Regions from separate parts of the Bacillus coreaensis genome, predicted to be linked through region 1. Evidence: riboswitches for the same ligand, from Rfam matches in the RefSeq annotation. Region 1 holds a riboswitch; the other holds the start of a gene.
The links. A riboswitch is a leader RNA that binds a small molecule or an ion and turns the genes downstream of it on or off. The one in region 1 is predicted to bind cyclic di-GMP.
Positions count from the first base shown of each region.

Region 2: it holds a riboswitch for cyclic di-GMP, as region 1 does, so the genes downstream of both, ACQ5H4_RS22165 (STAS domain-containing protein) here and ACQ5H4_RS19625 (GAF domain-containing protein) in region 1, are expected to answer to the same signal.

Region 1 covers NZ_JBOCCY010000017.1:67,849-76,049, forward strand. The annotation lists gene ACQ5H4_RS19605 (sensor domain-containing diguanylate cyclase) at 1-1,192, shown strand, start outside; gene ACQ5H4_RS19610 (cell wall hydrolase) at 1,237-1,833, opposite strand; gene ACQ5H4_RS19615 (NAD(P)-dependent oxidoreductase) at 2,140-3,009, opposite strand; gene ACQ5H4_RS19620 (putative bifunctional diguanylate cyclase/phosphodiesterase) at 3,026-4,252, opposite strand; gene ACQ5H4_RS19625 (GAF domain-containing protein) at 4,261-5,208, opposite strand; cyclic di-GMP riboswitch class I at 5,323-5,410, opposite strand; gene ACQ5H4_RS19630 (STAS domain-containing protein) at 5,609-6,436, shown strand; gene ACQ5H4_RS19635 (cell wall hydrolase) at 6,466-7,044, opposite strand; gene ACQ5H4_RS19640 (YitT family protein) at 7,268-8,113, opposite strand; gene ACQ5H4_RS19645 (asparaginase) at 8,110-8,201, opposite strand, start outside.
Region 2 covers NZ_JBOCCY010000024.1:44,502-52,702, forward strand. The annotation lists gene ACQ5H4_RS22135 (glycoside hydrolase family 3 C-terminal domain-containing protein) at 1-1,939, shown strand, start outside; gene ACQ5H4_RS22140 (helix-turn-helix domain-containing protein) at 2,220-2,903, shown strand; gene ACQ5H4_RS22145 (winged helix-turn-helix transcriptional regulator) at 2,952-3,293, opposite strand; gene ACQ5H4_RS22150 (FMN-dependent NADH-azoreductase) at 3,485-4,129, shown strand; gene ACQ5H4_RS22155 (Spo0E family sporulation regulatory protein-aspartic acid phosphatase) at 4,241-4,462, shown strand; gene ACQ5H4_RS22160 (putative bifunctional diguanylate cyclase/phosphodiesterase) at 4,524-5,303, shown strand; cyclic di-GMP riboswitch class I at 5,364-5,450, shown strand; gene ACQ5H4_RS22165 (STAS domain-containing protein) at 5,605-5,922, shown strand; gene ACQ5H4_RS22170 (PP2C family protein-serine/threonine phosphatase) at 5,922-6,770, shown strand; gene ACQ5H4_RS22175 (flagellar assembly protein A) at 6,784-8,201, shown strand, end outside.

The DNA.
Region 1 (8,201 bases):
TTCTGCCAGTAATTATGAAATGCAAACACTTCATGGTATTTTCTACGGTATCATGTTGGCCATGATTATTTACAATAGCTTTTTATTTCTCTCTTTAAGAGAAAAAAGTTATTTGTATTATATTTTATTCATTTTTGGATTTACCCTAATGCAGTCTATCTGGGATGGATTTGCCTTTCAGTGGCTTTGGGGAGATTATCCATGGTGGGCGATGAGGTCGAATTCCTTTTTTATCGTTTGGACATCGCTATTCTCTTTGCAGTTTGCGAAGCACTTTCTTCAGCTAAAAACGAACGCTTCGTTATTATACAAAGTAGTTACTGCTTTTAATATTTTTAGTGCCTTAGCCATCATACTACCTTTTGTACTTAACATTAGAACGGCAACGATGGTTAGCACGATTATTGCTACAATTGCGTTCACTATCATTTTGGCAATTGTTTTAAAGGTAAGATTCACTTCTAGAGAATCAAAATATTTCGTTACTGCATGGGCCCTTTTACTTGTCGGTGTTTTATTAAAAATCTGCGCTGCTTATCAGCTTTTACCTTTAAATGCCGTTACACTGTATGCACCAAAAATAGGGGGTTTAGTAGAAGTAATGATCCTTTCACTAGGGTTAGCTGATAAAATAAAACGCATTACATTAGAAAAAGAACAAGAAACAAGAAACGTTCAATCTTTAAAGCAATCAGCGATGTATGACCATTTAACCAAATTACTAAATCGTAAGTATTTTTTAGAATCATCCCAAGAAACACTGTCTCTAGCGAATGTTTCCAACCAGCCTGTATCACTTATGTTAATAGATATTGATCACTTTAAAAATATTAATGATACGTATGGTCATACTACCGGAGATCAAGCGATTGTATTTGTTGCTAATCAAATTCAAAAAGTATGTAAGAACTACGGGATCGTCGGTCGTTACGGTGGAGAGGAATTTATTGCTTTTTTAAACCACTTAGATCATCAAAGTGCTTCATCAATCGCTCAGGAACTTATCGAAATTCATCGTACAGTGCCTTTTATGTTAGAAAACGGTCATTCCCTATATCTAACCATTAGTATCGGGTTATGTAGCAATGATTTTCAAGAGTATAAAAATGTAAATGAAATGATTTTACATGCTGATCATTCCCTGTATTATGCAAAGAACAACGGTAGAGATCAAGTGGCTATTTATGGGTAGTAACTATATGTATGCAAGAGGGAACAATCCCCTCTTGCTATTATTTATTTCGCAAATCTATGGTTTCCAATCGTAATTGTTGTTTCACGAGAGAACACCCAGTCACTTGCCGCTGTTTGTGGATTGTAAAAGTATAATGAACCTTGTCCTTGCCCTTGGAACGCTAGTGCCTCATCAACTGCACGCTTTGATTCTTCATCTGCAGCTTGGTTAATGGTTCCATTTTTAACCGGTGTAAACGCATAATACCCTTGGTCAATTTGATAAATAACTTCACTTACTGTGTTAGGAAAATCTGGGTGGTTCACACGATTTAAAATAACTGTCGCAACTGCTACTTTTCCCGCATAAGATTCCCCTTTAGCTTCTGCACTTACGAGTCTCGCTAATAGATCCTTATCAGCTGCTGTCAAAGTAGTTGTCGGAATCACTAGCTTTTCACCTGGATATAATAGTGAAATGGTCTTGTTATTTTGCTTCATTAACTTAAGAACAGATACACCATACTTTGAACCGATATTCCAGAACGTGTCTCCTTTTTGTACTACATGTGTTTGGGTAGCAGCACCGGCTGCTGTTCCGAATCCAACCAATGTAAATGATAGAGTTGAGATCACTAGTAACTTTTTTAGTATTTTCATAGTTTGAACCTCCGATTGCTGTTTTCTCGAACAACTAGTAGATTACCAGATGTAACATACCGTTTCATGAACCAAATTTTCCCTACAACTAGTTAATCTTTACAATAGCAATAGTGTCAACGGTTCATACACTTTAAAAAGGGTGGAATTCCCAGCATATTTTAATCGTTTTTTTCTTGATTAGAGTGATATTACAAACATATTACTGAATGATGACAAGCTTTTAGTAAAATACCAACTGCCCCTCATTTTTGACCACTAATTTACCTCTACACAAATAAAAAAAGTAGAGCCGATTGACTCTACTTAATTAATATCCTTTAATACCTTCATGATAGCTGCCCAATCTAAGTCTCCCCAGCCTTTCTCAATCGCATAACTGTAGTGAGATTGTGCGAGATTGGCAATTGGCAGCTCCGTTGATACCTCATTTGCTGCATCGATCATTAAATTCACATCCTTTAACCCTAGCTTCAACTTAAAGCCAGCAGGATCAAAACGTTCATTTATAATCATTTTTCCATAAGTATTATAAACTGGTGAAGCAAACAGGGAATTAATAATTTCTAAAAACTGCTTTGGTTCAACGCCGTGTTTCTGCACCATAACGAGTATTTCTGATAAGGATTCTAACATGGACACAAGTAAGAAGTTATTTCCCAGCTTAGCCACATTTGATAAATACCCTTGATCACCAACTGTAAAAACATCTTGCCCTAACATTTGCAGGATAGGTATTACTTTCTCCCTTGCCTCTTCTGGACCTGCAACAATAAAGCGCAAAGCAGCGGCTGCAGCAGCCTCAGGGCGACCTAAAACAGTGGAAGAAACAAAATGTTGACGTGCATTTTCATGTTCATTCGTTAGTTTCTTTGCCAAATGCACGCTGATGGTGCTGATTGACACATGAATGCCACCTGGTTGTAACCCAGCAAGTATACCGTCATCTCCAAACACAACATTCTCTACAGCTGTATCATCGGAAAGTATGGTAAAAACGATGTCCGTATGACTGGCTGCTTCAGCAGGAGTATTTGCTATAAAGGCTCCTTTTTGGGCTAATTCTTGGCATTTGCTTATCGTCCGGTTGTATACCACTAATTCATAGCCATTTTGCAATAGATTTTCCGCCATCGGTAACCCCATACTGCCCAAGCCGATTAATCCAACCTTCAATGTCTTCACTCCTTATTTAAAAAAATTTATTTACTCTTTGAATTAGTTCTTCGATTTCATTTGAAGATACCGGCCGACTGAAATAGTACCCTTGGCCTTCCGAACAGCCTTTTTCTAATAAAAAGTCGAGTTGTTCCTTCGTCTCAATTCCCTCTGCTATAACAGCCATAGATAAATCTCTTGCTAACGTAATAACAGCCGAAACGATGGCCGCTTCGTTTAGATCATGCGGAAGAGAGCTAATAAAAGAACGATCAATTTTGATTTTATTTGCACGAAATTGCTTTAAATAGGTCATTGAAGCATAGCCTGTCCCAAAATCGTCAATCGAGACTTTCACTCCGATTTCTTGAAGCTTACTAACTGCATTTTGAATTAAATATTCATGTTTACTTAGCACACTTTCTGTAATTTCAATCTCAATGGATTCAGATGGTAGATCAAATTCTGCTAGAATCGCTTCCACCAAACTAGGGATATCATTTAAAACAAATTGTCTCACAGACACATTCAGAGCAACAGGCAAATGAGTGAGGTTCGACTCCCTCCACTTCTTTACCTGTAAACACACTTCCCGAAGAACCCATTCTCCTAGCACACCAATAAATCCACTTTCCTCTGCTAAAGGTATAAATGTGTCAGGACTGATGATCCCTTTCTCCGGATGTTTCCATCGGATAAGTGCTTCTAGACCAGTAAATTTACCTGTTGCCAACTGAATTTTGGGTTGATATTGTATGAAAAATTGATTTTGCTTGATTGCTTCACGAAGCTCACCTTGTAACATAAATAATTCAGTACCATGCTTCGTGAGGACATCATTGAACATTTGGATGGATTGTCCATCCTCCCCTTTTACACTATACATCGCGACATCTGCATTTCTAATTAATATGTCCCCTGTATGACCATGGCACGGATACATACTTATTCCAATACTAGCTGATACATAAAACTCTCGGTCATTAATAACAATCGGGTCTTTTATTGCTTGTAATATTTGTTCAGCCACTGCTTTGGGTTGTTTCTCATTTTTCATCTTTTTCAAAAGGATGACAAATTCATCACCACCCATGCGGGTTACGATCCCTTTCTTCGGAATATTTGACTGAATCCGCCTTGCTACTTCACTTAAAACCTTATCGCCTACCGCATGTCCGAAAGTATCATTAAAAGGCTTAAAGCGGTCTAAATCAATAAATAAAATCGCAAACTCATCTTGTCTAGTAATTAATCGGTCGATAACATCCTTTAAAAATGGATATTCGGAAGATTAGTTAACGTATCATGCGAAGCCAAGTATTGGATTTCCTTTACTTGATTATCCCTTTCAATCGCTACACCTGTTAAGTAACTGAATACTTTAAGTAATTCGATTTCATAAGATTTTGGTTTCCGTACGTCAGGATGATAGATCGCAAATGTACCGAATAATTCTCCTTGCGACGATAAGATCGGAATTGACCAACAGGAATGCAATTGATAGCTCAACGGGATGGTCTTCCAGTTGGACCAAGATGGGTCAGTTTCAATATCCGAGACAATAGCTATCTCTTTCGTAAAAGCTGCATGTCCACAAGATGCAAAGTTCAAGCCAACTGGAAATCGGTCGATTTTCTTTAAAAAGCTTTCTGGAAAACTATGTGAATAACCATTACGTAACCAATTCTCACTCTCTTCATAAAACATAATGGAGCAAATACTGTTACTAGATAGTGCCTCCACAGCATTCACAATATTTTGAACAACATTAGTTAAGGGTTCACCTGACGCAATCATTTGTAGGGCTTTATATTGTTTAACACTAATGGCTTGGTATTTTTCTTGCTCAGTAATATTTCTACCTACTACAACTAAACTATCCTCATGTCCGTTCTCATCGTACATAGGAATCTTTCTTACATGGAACGTATAGTCATTCCCATCCATTCGAAACGATTCTTTTAATTGATATTCTTTTTTACTTAACCATGCTTGATTGTCTGAATGAACACAAATAGGTCCATAATTCTCAAACTTTTTGTATTTCTGTGCCAGCTGTTCATCCGTTTTCCCTATATATGCCCCTTCCTCAATTTCAAATAGTTGCAGGGTCTTTTGATTTGCTTCAATCCATCGTCCATTCACATCTTTTACAATTAAATAATCACTACTTGTATGAAACACTTTCTCCAATAAATCGAATTTTTGGTTGCTCATGACATTACCTTCTTCTTTTATATTTCTTTTGAAATGTTAAAGGGGTATGGTCCATACTTTGTGAAATATAGAAAAGACCTACACCCAAAGGGATATAGGTCTTCCAATTATTCCCTTGGTAACTCAGCCATCATAGTTCCTTTAGAACCGTAGATCTGTAGCTTTGCGTCCCCACCTTTCAATGGGTTTGCCTTTTTCAATTTTATTTTTATTTTAGCAAACCCATTATAGAAGTTTTGTCGAAAATAGTCGATAACTATGATAAAAGTCACTGTTTTTTATCAAAAATCACTCTTTATCCCTATTAATTATCTGATTATAATTTTTGCTTAAAAAACATGTTTATCAAATATATTTTAAGGGTAAAAGTTTTTGGGGAATTGTAAAGGGGGAACATCTCTTGGAATTTACATATCAAGCTTCTTTTGACTTAAAACACTTTATTGAAGAAAATAAAGAAAAATTTAAGAACTCACTTCTTTTAGAGGCTGTAAATGTAAAAGGTCGGATTGATGAAATACTAAGAATCGGTAATATCAATTTAGTTTCGAATGCTCAAAAGCTAGTAATCGACATTATCGATGGCAATGAGGATGAACTGAAAGCTTTTGCCAAGAAAGAAGGAATTGTATGGGCTACCCATTCAATTGAATTATCCTTCAAACTGGAATGGGTTCAAGCCATACGACGAACAATTTGGATGTTTATTCAATCGTTTAACACTCTTTCCAACAAATACGAGTTAGATGACTTCTTTCAGCTAGAGCTACAAATCAATAACCGAGTCGACCAGTTTCTGAACACTTTCTTTATAAGTTATTCAAAATACAAAGATTCCCTGATTGTTGCACAAAGACAACTAGTTGAAAATCTATCAGTACCTATTATTCCAATCACTTCTTCTGTATGTATTTTACCTTTAATTGGGTCGGTAGACTCCTTCCGAACTGCGATATTAGAAGAAAAGGTTCTAACAGAGATTGGAAAACTTCGTATTCAAACGTTAATCATTGATTTATCCGGAATTGGCGATATGGAACCTGACGTTATCGATCATCTTATGAAAATTATCGACGGCACTTCTATGATGGGTTGCCACTCGATTATCACCGGTTTACGTGCAGAAGTTGTGAAAAAAATGATTCATATAGATGTTTCAGCATTCTTTAAGAAAACAAAAACATTAGGAACATTGCAACAAGCATTAAGGCAATATTTTGTTCAGTAAAAAAACCAGGGGTGTTTATTCCCTGGTTTCTATATCGCAAATCGATGGTTACCAATTGTTTCAGTCACTTGTCTTGTTAAAATCCATGTATCCGTTGCAATTTCAGGATTATAAAAATATATAGCCTCTGAATCATTCTCTTTGTCAACCAAGGCTTCTTCTACAGCTTCCATTGATTCCTCATCCGCCGGCTTGTTAATCTCACCATTTTGTACAGGAGAAAATGCATACGTACCAGATACCTGCTCATATACAACTTCTTTGACAGTATCAGGGAATTCCTCATGCTCTACACGGTTAATAATAACCTCTGCAACAGCCACTTTCCCTTTATACGGCTCACCTTTTGCTTCCGCAGTTACAAGTCGGGCCATTAATTCCTTTTCCTGATCTGTAACATTAATTTCCTTTTCATATAATGTTGGGAATTTATCATGATTCTCTTTCATTAATTCAAGAGTAGAATTGTCAGTTTTACTAACTACTTTCCAAGATGTTTCTCCACTTTTCACTGAAAGAGTTTGTTCAGCTGCGCTCGAAGTAGTTTCGAAACCAACCAATGTGAACGATAGAGTAGAGAGAACAAGTAGTTTTTTTAGAATGTTCATAAAAAATACCTCCTTGCTTTCGATAACAAGAAGGTTACCAGATGTAATATACCTGTGCATGTTCCAATTATTGGACAAATATTTTTTGTTGACACAATATATTGATAGACCGGGCTTTAACCACCAATATGATGGGTGGAATTACCATGTTTGCTTAAGAAAATAATGATTGCTTTTTTGTTTATTACATATATTTCAGGAATGTAACATGCGATTTTCCCACCTAAACAATACTCTTAAATCCATTTCCGACGACCTCACTCATATTATGTACACTAATAAAAGCTCGTTTGTCGATTTCATTGATATATTTTTTCAGTGAATGAAACTCGCTTCGTTTTAACACGATCGTGATGACTTCCTTTTGCTCGTTGCTAAAGGCTCCTTTTGCTTCATGTACGGTAGCGCTGCGCCCTAAATTTTCAATAATAAAATTCTTAATTAAATCGCATTTATAACTAATAATGACAACTTCCTTCGTTAAGCTAAACTGTTGAATTAAATAGTCGATAACGACTCCTCTTAACACAATTCCAAATAGCGCATATAACCCATTTTCCACCCCAAAGGCAACAATCGACAACAGCACGATGATCATATCGGAAAACAACACGGCTTTACCAATATCAATCGAAAAGTATTTATTTAATATCATGCCAATGAGGTCCATTCCTCCGGTTGACGCTCCTTCTTTCATCACGATGACCAATCCAAGTGCAGCAATTAATACACCTACCATCAGTTGAATCAACTTGTCTTCACTTAGCGGATTATCCATTGGAGCAACTTCCCCAAACAACCAAACCATAAACGATAACATAAAACTGGAGTATATGGTCTTTAGACCAAAGCTAAAACCGAGAAACATGAATCCTAATCCAAACAAAACCACATTAAAACATAACATTAACAAACCAATTGAAACGTTAGGAAAAAAATGATGCATCACAATGGTCAAACCACCTAATCCTCCGGCAGCGAACTGATTAGGTGCTAGGAAAAAGTGAATATTTATCGCTACTAGTGCTATACCTACATGTAGATTTATTAAATGATAGGCTTGTCTCACTCTTCTTGACCCCACTCAACGGATAGATCATAAGAAATCGGTGTTTCCATCATTTCTTTCACCTGAGACAGATCGTTCGTTTGACCTA
Region 2 (8,201 bases), on a different contig from region 1:
GGTTGCATTAAAATCAAAGCTGAATGGGCAGACAGTTACAGCCGACGAAAATGCAGCAGATGTAACAAAGGGTTCTCAGCTTGTAACTACAACTGAACCATTAGATGTGAATAACCCTGCTCATTTATTTGAAGTGTATGATTGGGGCCAAAAAGGGTATAGCTTACGTTCAGTATTAAACGGAAAATGGGTGACGTCACCTACAGCTGCTAATGCATCTGTTGAAAATTCAAATCCAACGGCATTAAACTTAACCAATAATGACTGGGATCTTGCCCAAATGTTAGGAAATACAAGTGCGATTCCACCAACCATCCGATTGGAGGAAAATGCAGATCAGACGGTTTCCCTTGTGGCGAGTGGATACAGAACTGGATTCTCAGGTGATTTCACGAATTGGTATTATTCCAACGGACGAGTGATTACCACTGGCTCTGATGGAAAATTGAAGACTGCGGCATCAACGATTGGAAATGCTGAAAATGTAACCAATCGAAATGATGATGTGAAATTTGAACAAACAGTCGTAAAAGAAGTAGGAGTTGAAGCGGTCAATCGTGCGAAAACGGATGACTATGCTGTTGTATTTGTAGGAGCTATTCCACGTCATAGTGCGGGGGAAGGCAATGATCGCTCTGACTTAAATATGGGAGAGGCAGATTACGAATTGGTTGAAAAAGTATCGGCTGCTTTTGCTGCGGAAGGGAAAAAGACAGTTGTGGTTGTAAAATCTAGCTTCCCGGTCGGAATGGAGCCAATTCAAAATAACCCGAACGTTTCAGCCATTGTTTATCAACCATATGGAGGTCAGTACGATTCACATGCATTAGCTCAAGTATTATATGGGGACTATGCTCCAACGGGACGACTTTCTTCAACATGGTATGCAGATATGTCTACATTCCCAGAAATCAGTAAGTATTCTATTCCTGAAGGAAATACAACTATTGCATTGGTTGACATTGATCCAAGATTTAAGTTGGATATGACAAATGCCGATCCAATTGAACAAGAATTAACCTACATGTATACAAAGGCTCCTGTCACATACCCATTTGGTTACGGCCTATCTTATAGTAACTTTACGTATAGTGACTTTAAAGCACCAAAGATGGCTTCTGATGGTTCTCCTTTTGAAGTAACAGTTCAAGTGAAGAATGAAGGAACGGTAAATACTTCTGAAGTCGTTCAGCTATACGGAAAAAATAATAAATCTGCTTATGGGGAATATGCCCCTCAAAAGCAACTCGTGGCTTTTGAGAAGGTATCCTTACAAGCTGGTGAGACAAAGAAAGTTACACTCAAGGTCGATCCAAAAGATTTAGCTGTTTGGGATGTAAATGCCGGGGATTTCCTTGTAGAGGAAGGAAACTATGTATTGATGATAGGATCTTCTTCTGAAGATGTTAAAGCAGAAAGTACCATTGCCATTGATGGAGAATCACTTGCGGCTTTACCAACAAATAAGCCATTTAATGTGTTCGACCACTCTTTTGCATCAAATGAAGTTGTTTATCATGAAGTCTCCAAAGCAAGAACAGCCGAAAGTTTAAAAGCAGAAAAGGTTGTTGGAGAATATCATGCTGTTCGATCGAAACAAAATGGTTCATGGGTAGCTCTACCAAAAGTAGTACTAACAGGTTCAAAACAAGTAACGGCTAGTGTTGCTTCCGATGTGACAGGAGGAAAAATTACTTTGCATTCAGGTTCTGTTACTAGCGAACCTGTTGCTGAAATTGAAGTACCGAAAACAGAAAAGAACACATACACCATCGAGAATGCAGGGGTGACCGTAAACGAGTTGGGATACACAGATGTGACTGTTGATCTAAAAGGAAAATTGCCGAAGGGTCAAAACACGGTATATGTCGTATTCCATTCACCAGATCTTCGAATTGATAGTTTATCTTTTGAAGGTGATAAACCCAAAAAGAAATAAATCACAAGAAGGGTCACAACCAGTCGATTAGACGGTTGTGGTCTTTTTTTAGTATGACCTAAAAAAAGCAGACATCAACCAAAAAGATAGCGTTTTCAAAATATTATAAAACTTAGTAAAATGAAAGTACTGAAAAAGTGAATTTTATCTCCTTCTGTTCTTCTTCAATAAACAATCTAGTAGATGTCCTCCAACGTAAACTTGACTATCTAGAAATCTATTTAACCCGTATATATTCAATCTCTGTAAATATTTGATGGATAAGGAGTTGAAGAATGTAATGGTTAAGGCTTCCATTTTTGAACTTGAGTGTAAGGCATTGACAGAAAAGGAACTTACTCAAAGAAAACAGTCACTTCTACTTAGTCTCCGCATGCTTGATCGTGAAGCGTTTCTACAAAAAATAGAGGAATTTAATTGTTCCATGATAGAGCGGAAATTAGACCCAGAAGTAGTAAAAGGGAAGATGCTAAGACTTATTTACCTAAGTATGGAAGTAGCTAAAGAAAGTCTTTGGAATAAAGGATATTTGCCACATCAGGAAGTTGCCAATCTACACTCAACGATAGAGCTATGCTATTGGTTTCAACAGCAGATGCATCAAATTTTGCAATGGGTAAAGAACAATCAGATTAAGCCTAAACATATCGCCATTGAGCGTGCCCTCCGTTTTATTCATTTGAATTACGAGACAGAACTTAGCCTTCAAGAAGTGGCAGAGCATTCTAACATGAGTAGCACCTATTTTAGTGTGTTATTTAAGGAACAAATGGGAGAGTCCTACATAAAGTACGTCACAAAATTGAGGATTGAACAGGCAAAGAAATTGCTAAAGAATGGAGCGAAAGTAAACGAAGTTAGTGAAAAAGTGGGTTATTATAATTATCGCCACTTCTCTGTGTTATTTAAAAAACATGTTGGAATGACACCCGGCAAGTATCGAGATAGACAATCAAAAGCCTAGTAACTAGATAAATAGAGCTGTTCAATAGTAACAGCTCTAAAAAAATTATTATTCATTAACCATTTTTTGTTGCTTATGCAAATTGTGTTTCGTACCCCAATCATGCATGGCTCTTAATATGGGCTCTAAGCTTTTCCCATAATCCGTTATGGAGTACTCCACCTTTGGCGGAACCTGTGGATAAACGACACGTTGCACAATGTCTTCCTCTTCTAAATCACGTAACTGATTAGTTAGCATCTTCTGGGTGATTCCAGGCATATTTCTCTTTAACTCGCTAAATCGTTGAGTTCCTTTTGTTAAAAGATGTAATAAGATAATGGGTTTCCATTTCCCCGTTAAAATTCCTAAAGCATCGTCGACACGACATAATTCAGGCTTTATTTCCAATCTCAATTCCTCCTTTAGGTAAAAATTAACTGGCTATGTGAAGGTGATTGCTAAAGTGATAGTATACATTTTGATACTATACCACTTTTAAGTGCGTACTTAACAATCATTTGACTCTGATTATAATAATTATAGTTAGGTTAGTTAGTGTTACTAGCCTGGCAAAGAAGTCAATAAAGGAGAGAATGTAAATGAATGTTTTAGTAGTAAAAGCAAATAACCGCCCTGCTTCTGAGGCGATTTCTAGTAAGATGTACGAAACGTTTATGACGGAGTTAGAAGGGAAAGACGTAAACGTTACTACTTATGATGTGTTTGAAGAGGATACACCATATTTTGGTCAAGACCTTTTTGATGCATTTGGTAAGGTTCAAAATGGTGGAGAACTAACTGACGTTGAATCACGTTTGTTAGCTGCAAAACAAAAAGCAATGGATGCACTTTCAAGCGCAGATGTTGTTGTGTTTGCGTTTCCGTTATGGAATTTAACGATCCCTGCAAAATTACAAACGTTTATTGATTATGTATACGCAGCAGGCTTCGCATTTAAATATGATGCTTCTGGTAACCTAGTAAGCTTAATGCCAGAAAAGAAGGCCATATTCCTAAATGCACGCGGAGGGGTTTATTCAGCGCCTGAAGCAGCACCGATGGAAATGGCTGTGAACTATATGCGTAATGTTTTTGGTGGAGTGTTTGGAATGCAAATCATTGATGAAGTGATTATCGAAGGACATAATGCGATGCCAGATAAAGCACAAGAAATCATTGCTGCAGGTTTAGAAGAAGTAAAAGCATCTGCACGCCGTGTAGTTGAGTTAGCAGTCAAAGCATAAATAGATTAAGTAAGGCCCTTGCGATAAAACGCAAGGGTTTTTTAATATCTTAAAATATGAAAAACCTACTATATCTTTTAGAGAATTATGATTAAGTCCATATAATTGGCAATGATAGGACGGAAAAAAGTTAGGTTGCTTGAAGAAATTGACATAAAGAAGAAATTACTTTTAGAAATAGCTTCTGAGCTAGAATTAACAAATGAAAAAGTTGTTACCTGCAGCCAAGAGTTAGATGTGTTAATAAATTTATTCTATAAAATAGATCATTCTCCAGCCATATGTCTAACAGACCAAATCATAAATTGGGGGAAGTGCAGTGACCATGTTTGAATCTATTCCAAAAACAGTTGATAACAATGACCGGATTTCCCAGGAATATTAGCTTTATGAAATGGAAAGTGATTTAAAGAAAGCATTAGTAAGAGAAGAATTCATCCTTAACTATCAACCGAGAGTGGATACATATACAGGGGAAATTAAAGGAGCAGAAGCGCTTATCCGATGGAATCATCCTATATGGGGAGTAATTTCTCCAATGGAATTTATCCCTTTGGCAGAAGAGAGCGGTTTGATAGATGAAATGAGTGTATGGATTCTCCAAAAAGTTTGCAGCTTGCTTATAAAATGGGAAGGAACAGGAGTTAAAAGAGTCCCTATTTCCATTAACCTATCTGCAAAAACATTGAAGAGGGCGGATTTTATTCCAATAGTTTTAAAATATTTACAAAAATATCAAGTAAGCCCTAGTTTATTAGAAATAGAGATTACAGAGAATTCCATGCTTGAGATGGATGCGTCTGTTTTCTCCAATATTGATTCGCTAAAAGATTTAGGAATATCTATTTCGATTGACGATTTTGGTACAGGATTTACTTCCATCAGTCATCTGAAAAAGCTTAAGGTTCAGTTTTTAAAAATTGATAAGTCTTTTATAAAAAATATAATAGAAAACGAAGAAGATTCCATCATAGTAGAATGCATTCATTTACTGGCAAAAGGGTTTAATTTAAAGGTCGTTGCGGAGGGTGTTGAAACGATTGAACAGTGGGAAATGTTAAAAAAAATGAATTGTCACTTTATTCAAGGTTACTTATTTAGTAAACCATTGGAAGAAAAGCAGTTTGTAAATTTTATTTCAAATGGTAAGAACATTCCTGCTTTTGCTAGATGATTAACCTAGATTTACCATTTAAATGATTCAAAAAGACGACGATATACTTAATAAATAAACCATCGATAATGGCAAACTTATTGAAAAATAAGGACGCAAAGCTACGGGTCTAAAGCTAGGTTCAGCAATGATCGCCGGGTTTCCGAAAGGGTTGGAATAATAAGATAGGAGGCAGTCTACCCTATTCTATTAGAGCTCACCAATCTTTTTGGTGAGCTTTTTTGCACCTATTAAGTTAGAAACAATATGCTTTGGGTCTATCTCTTATAGAGATTAAATACTTCATAAGGAGGTAGAGAAAATGGGATTAGTAATAGAAAAGGAAGAACAGGGGACAACAACTGTTTTTAAATTTAAAGGGATTTTAGATATATCGACTGCGAATGTTATTGATCCACTACTAGAAGAAACTCAGGGTATCAATACCTTAATTTTTGACTTTAGTGATTTAGATTTTATTGATTCTACAGGTATAGGTTCAATAATAAACTCTATTTATTTGTCACAGGAAAATAATTTTCAACTTAAACTTTTAGGAATGAATGAACTAACTCACCAAATATTTGAAACTGTAGGAGTGTATCGTATTTTAGATACGATACAAAGGGAGGTTGTTTAATGTATTTTGATAGCCTCACATACAATTATCCTACTAAAACGGATGACAAACAAAATGTCTTTGATAAGTCTTTACAAAGAGAAATAAATTTAGCAAGAAATATTCAGTCTCAACTTCTTAATGGAAAAACTCCTACCTTTGAAGGTGGGGAAGTATCAGGTTCATCTCTTCCTGCTCGACTAATCGGTGGTGATTATTATGATTTTTATCTTTTAGTTAATGGAAACATTCGGATTGTTATCGGTGATGTAATGGGGAAAGGGATACCGGCTGCCATGTTAATGATATTAACTAGAGGCGCTTTTCGGAGTGCTGCTGAAAGTACTCAAGGTCCTGGTGAAACATTAACGGCTATGAACCAAGCGCTCTATGAAGATCTAAGAACATTAAAGTCATTTGTCACTCTTTTTTGTGCAGATTGGAACCCTAAAACAGGAATATTAACGTACGCCAATGCGGGGCATAATCTCCCTCTTTATATTAAGGGGAAAAGCAATAATATTGAGGAACTACCAAATGTAAAAGGAATTATGGTTGGGGGACTACCAAATCAAGTGTATAAAGAAAATAATGTATATCTTGAAGAATTAGATACAATCTTTTTCTATACAGATGGAATTATTGAAGCCCAAAATGATACGGGTGAACGATATAAATTGGAAAGGCTAATTCAAACATTGATACAAAACAAAGATCTAGGGGTAGGAGAACTTGAGAAATGTGTCATGAAATCAATAGAGCAATTTACAGAGGGCGTTCCTCAAAAAGATGATATCACAATGGTTTTATTAAAAATAAGCCAACAAAAGGCTGATATTACCAGCCTAAATTCCCCTGTTATTGGTTAGGAGGGATTCTTTCATGCAAAGTATATTATCAAAAGGGAATAGCATAAACGAAGCGATACATGTTGGTCTTGAGATACTAGATACAACGAGGGATAAAGTAAATATTGAGATTATTGAGCAGGGCACAAAAGGAATATTGGGCATAGGATCAAAAAAGTCAGTCGTAAAGTTAACAAAGGTTTTAACTTCTTCCACACCTGAAATTGAAGATCTTTTAAATGAAATGATTGAAGAAGAAAGTTTTGAAGAAGAAGAGAATTCGAAAAACATATTATATGAAGACCATACGAAACAGGTTGAATTAGATCCACTTCAAGGAAAGGTTTGGATATCGAATGGAAGAATAAATTTCAAAGCATCAGCAAATCATTTTCCTACAATTACTATTCAACCTGGAATTAAATTGTATAGAAATAATTTACTTGTTAATGAGAAAACGGCGGTCATTTCTGATTTGGATCTATACGACATCGAAGGGGAAAATGTTGAGTCCGAAACGAAATGGAAAGTAACACTTGATAATCAAAAGTTAAAAGCTCAGTTATCTATAGAACCAGGTTATCGCATTATTCGGACAATCCCAGATATTGAACCAAATAATCATCTAGATGTATCAGCTATTGAGAAAAAAGAGGTAAATAATACACTAACTTTTCCAGAGGTTATGCAAAAACTTGAAGAAATGGGTGTTAAACAGGGGATTAACAAAGGCCAAATTCAAAAAGCAATTGATGCATTGGTTCCTTCAACGTTTGAGATTGCTTCGGGGCTTGCCCCTAAAGAAGGAACTGATGGTTGGGTTGAACTGAAAGTCGATGTAGAGATGCAGAAGGGGCCGAAGGAAAAAGAAGATGGTAGGGTGGATTTTCGTGAAACCATTACAATTCCAAATGTTGAGAGAGGACAGGTAATTGGAATCATACATCAACATACACCAGGAGAGCCAGGATATACAGTAACAGATGAACCCATTCCTCCGAAACGAGTTTATCCAACTATTTTCATTGCTGGAACAGGGGTAGTGAAAGTGGCTAACAAAATCGTTGCAACGCAATCAGGACGTCCTTTTATAGAACGGAGAGGTCAGTTGCTTCGGGTAAAAATATTCCAGAAACTTACACATAAAGGGAATGTTGACTTATCAAGTGGCAATATCCGCTTTTCTGGAGATGTAGAAATATTTGGTGAAGTTGAAAATAACATGATTGTTGAGGCTGAAGGAGATTTATATGTTCAAAAGACAGTCACAAATGCAATCCTTATTTCCTCAGGAGCTATTCAAGCAAATGGAACCATTATCGGATCGGAAGTATCAGCAGGGAAAAATAATTTACTTGTAACAGAATTAGGGCATCTGCTGGGGATTATCAACAGGAATGTGGAAAATATTATTACCATTATTAAGCAATTAAATCAAACTTCGGCATTTAA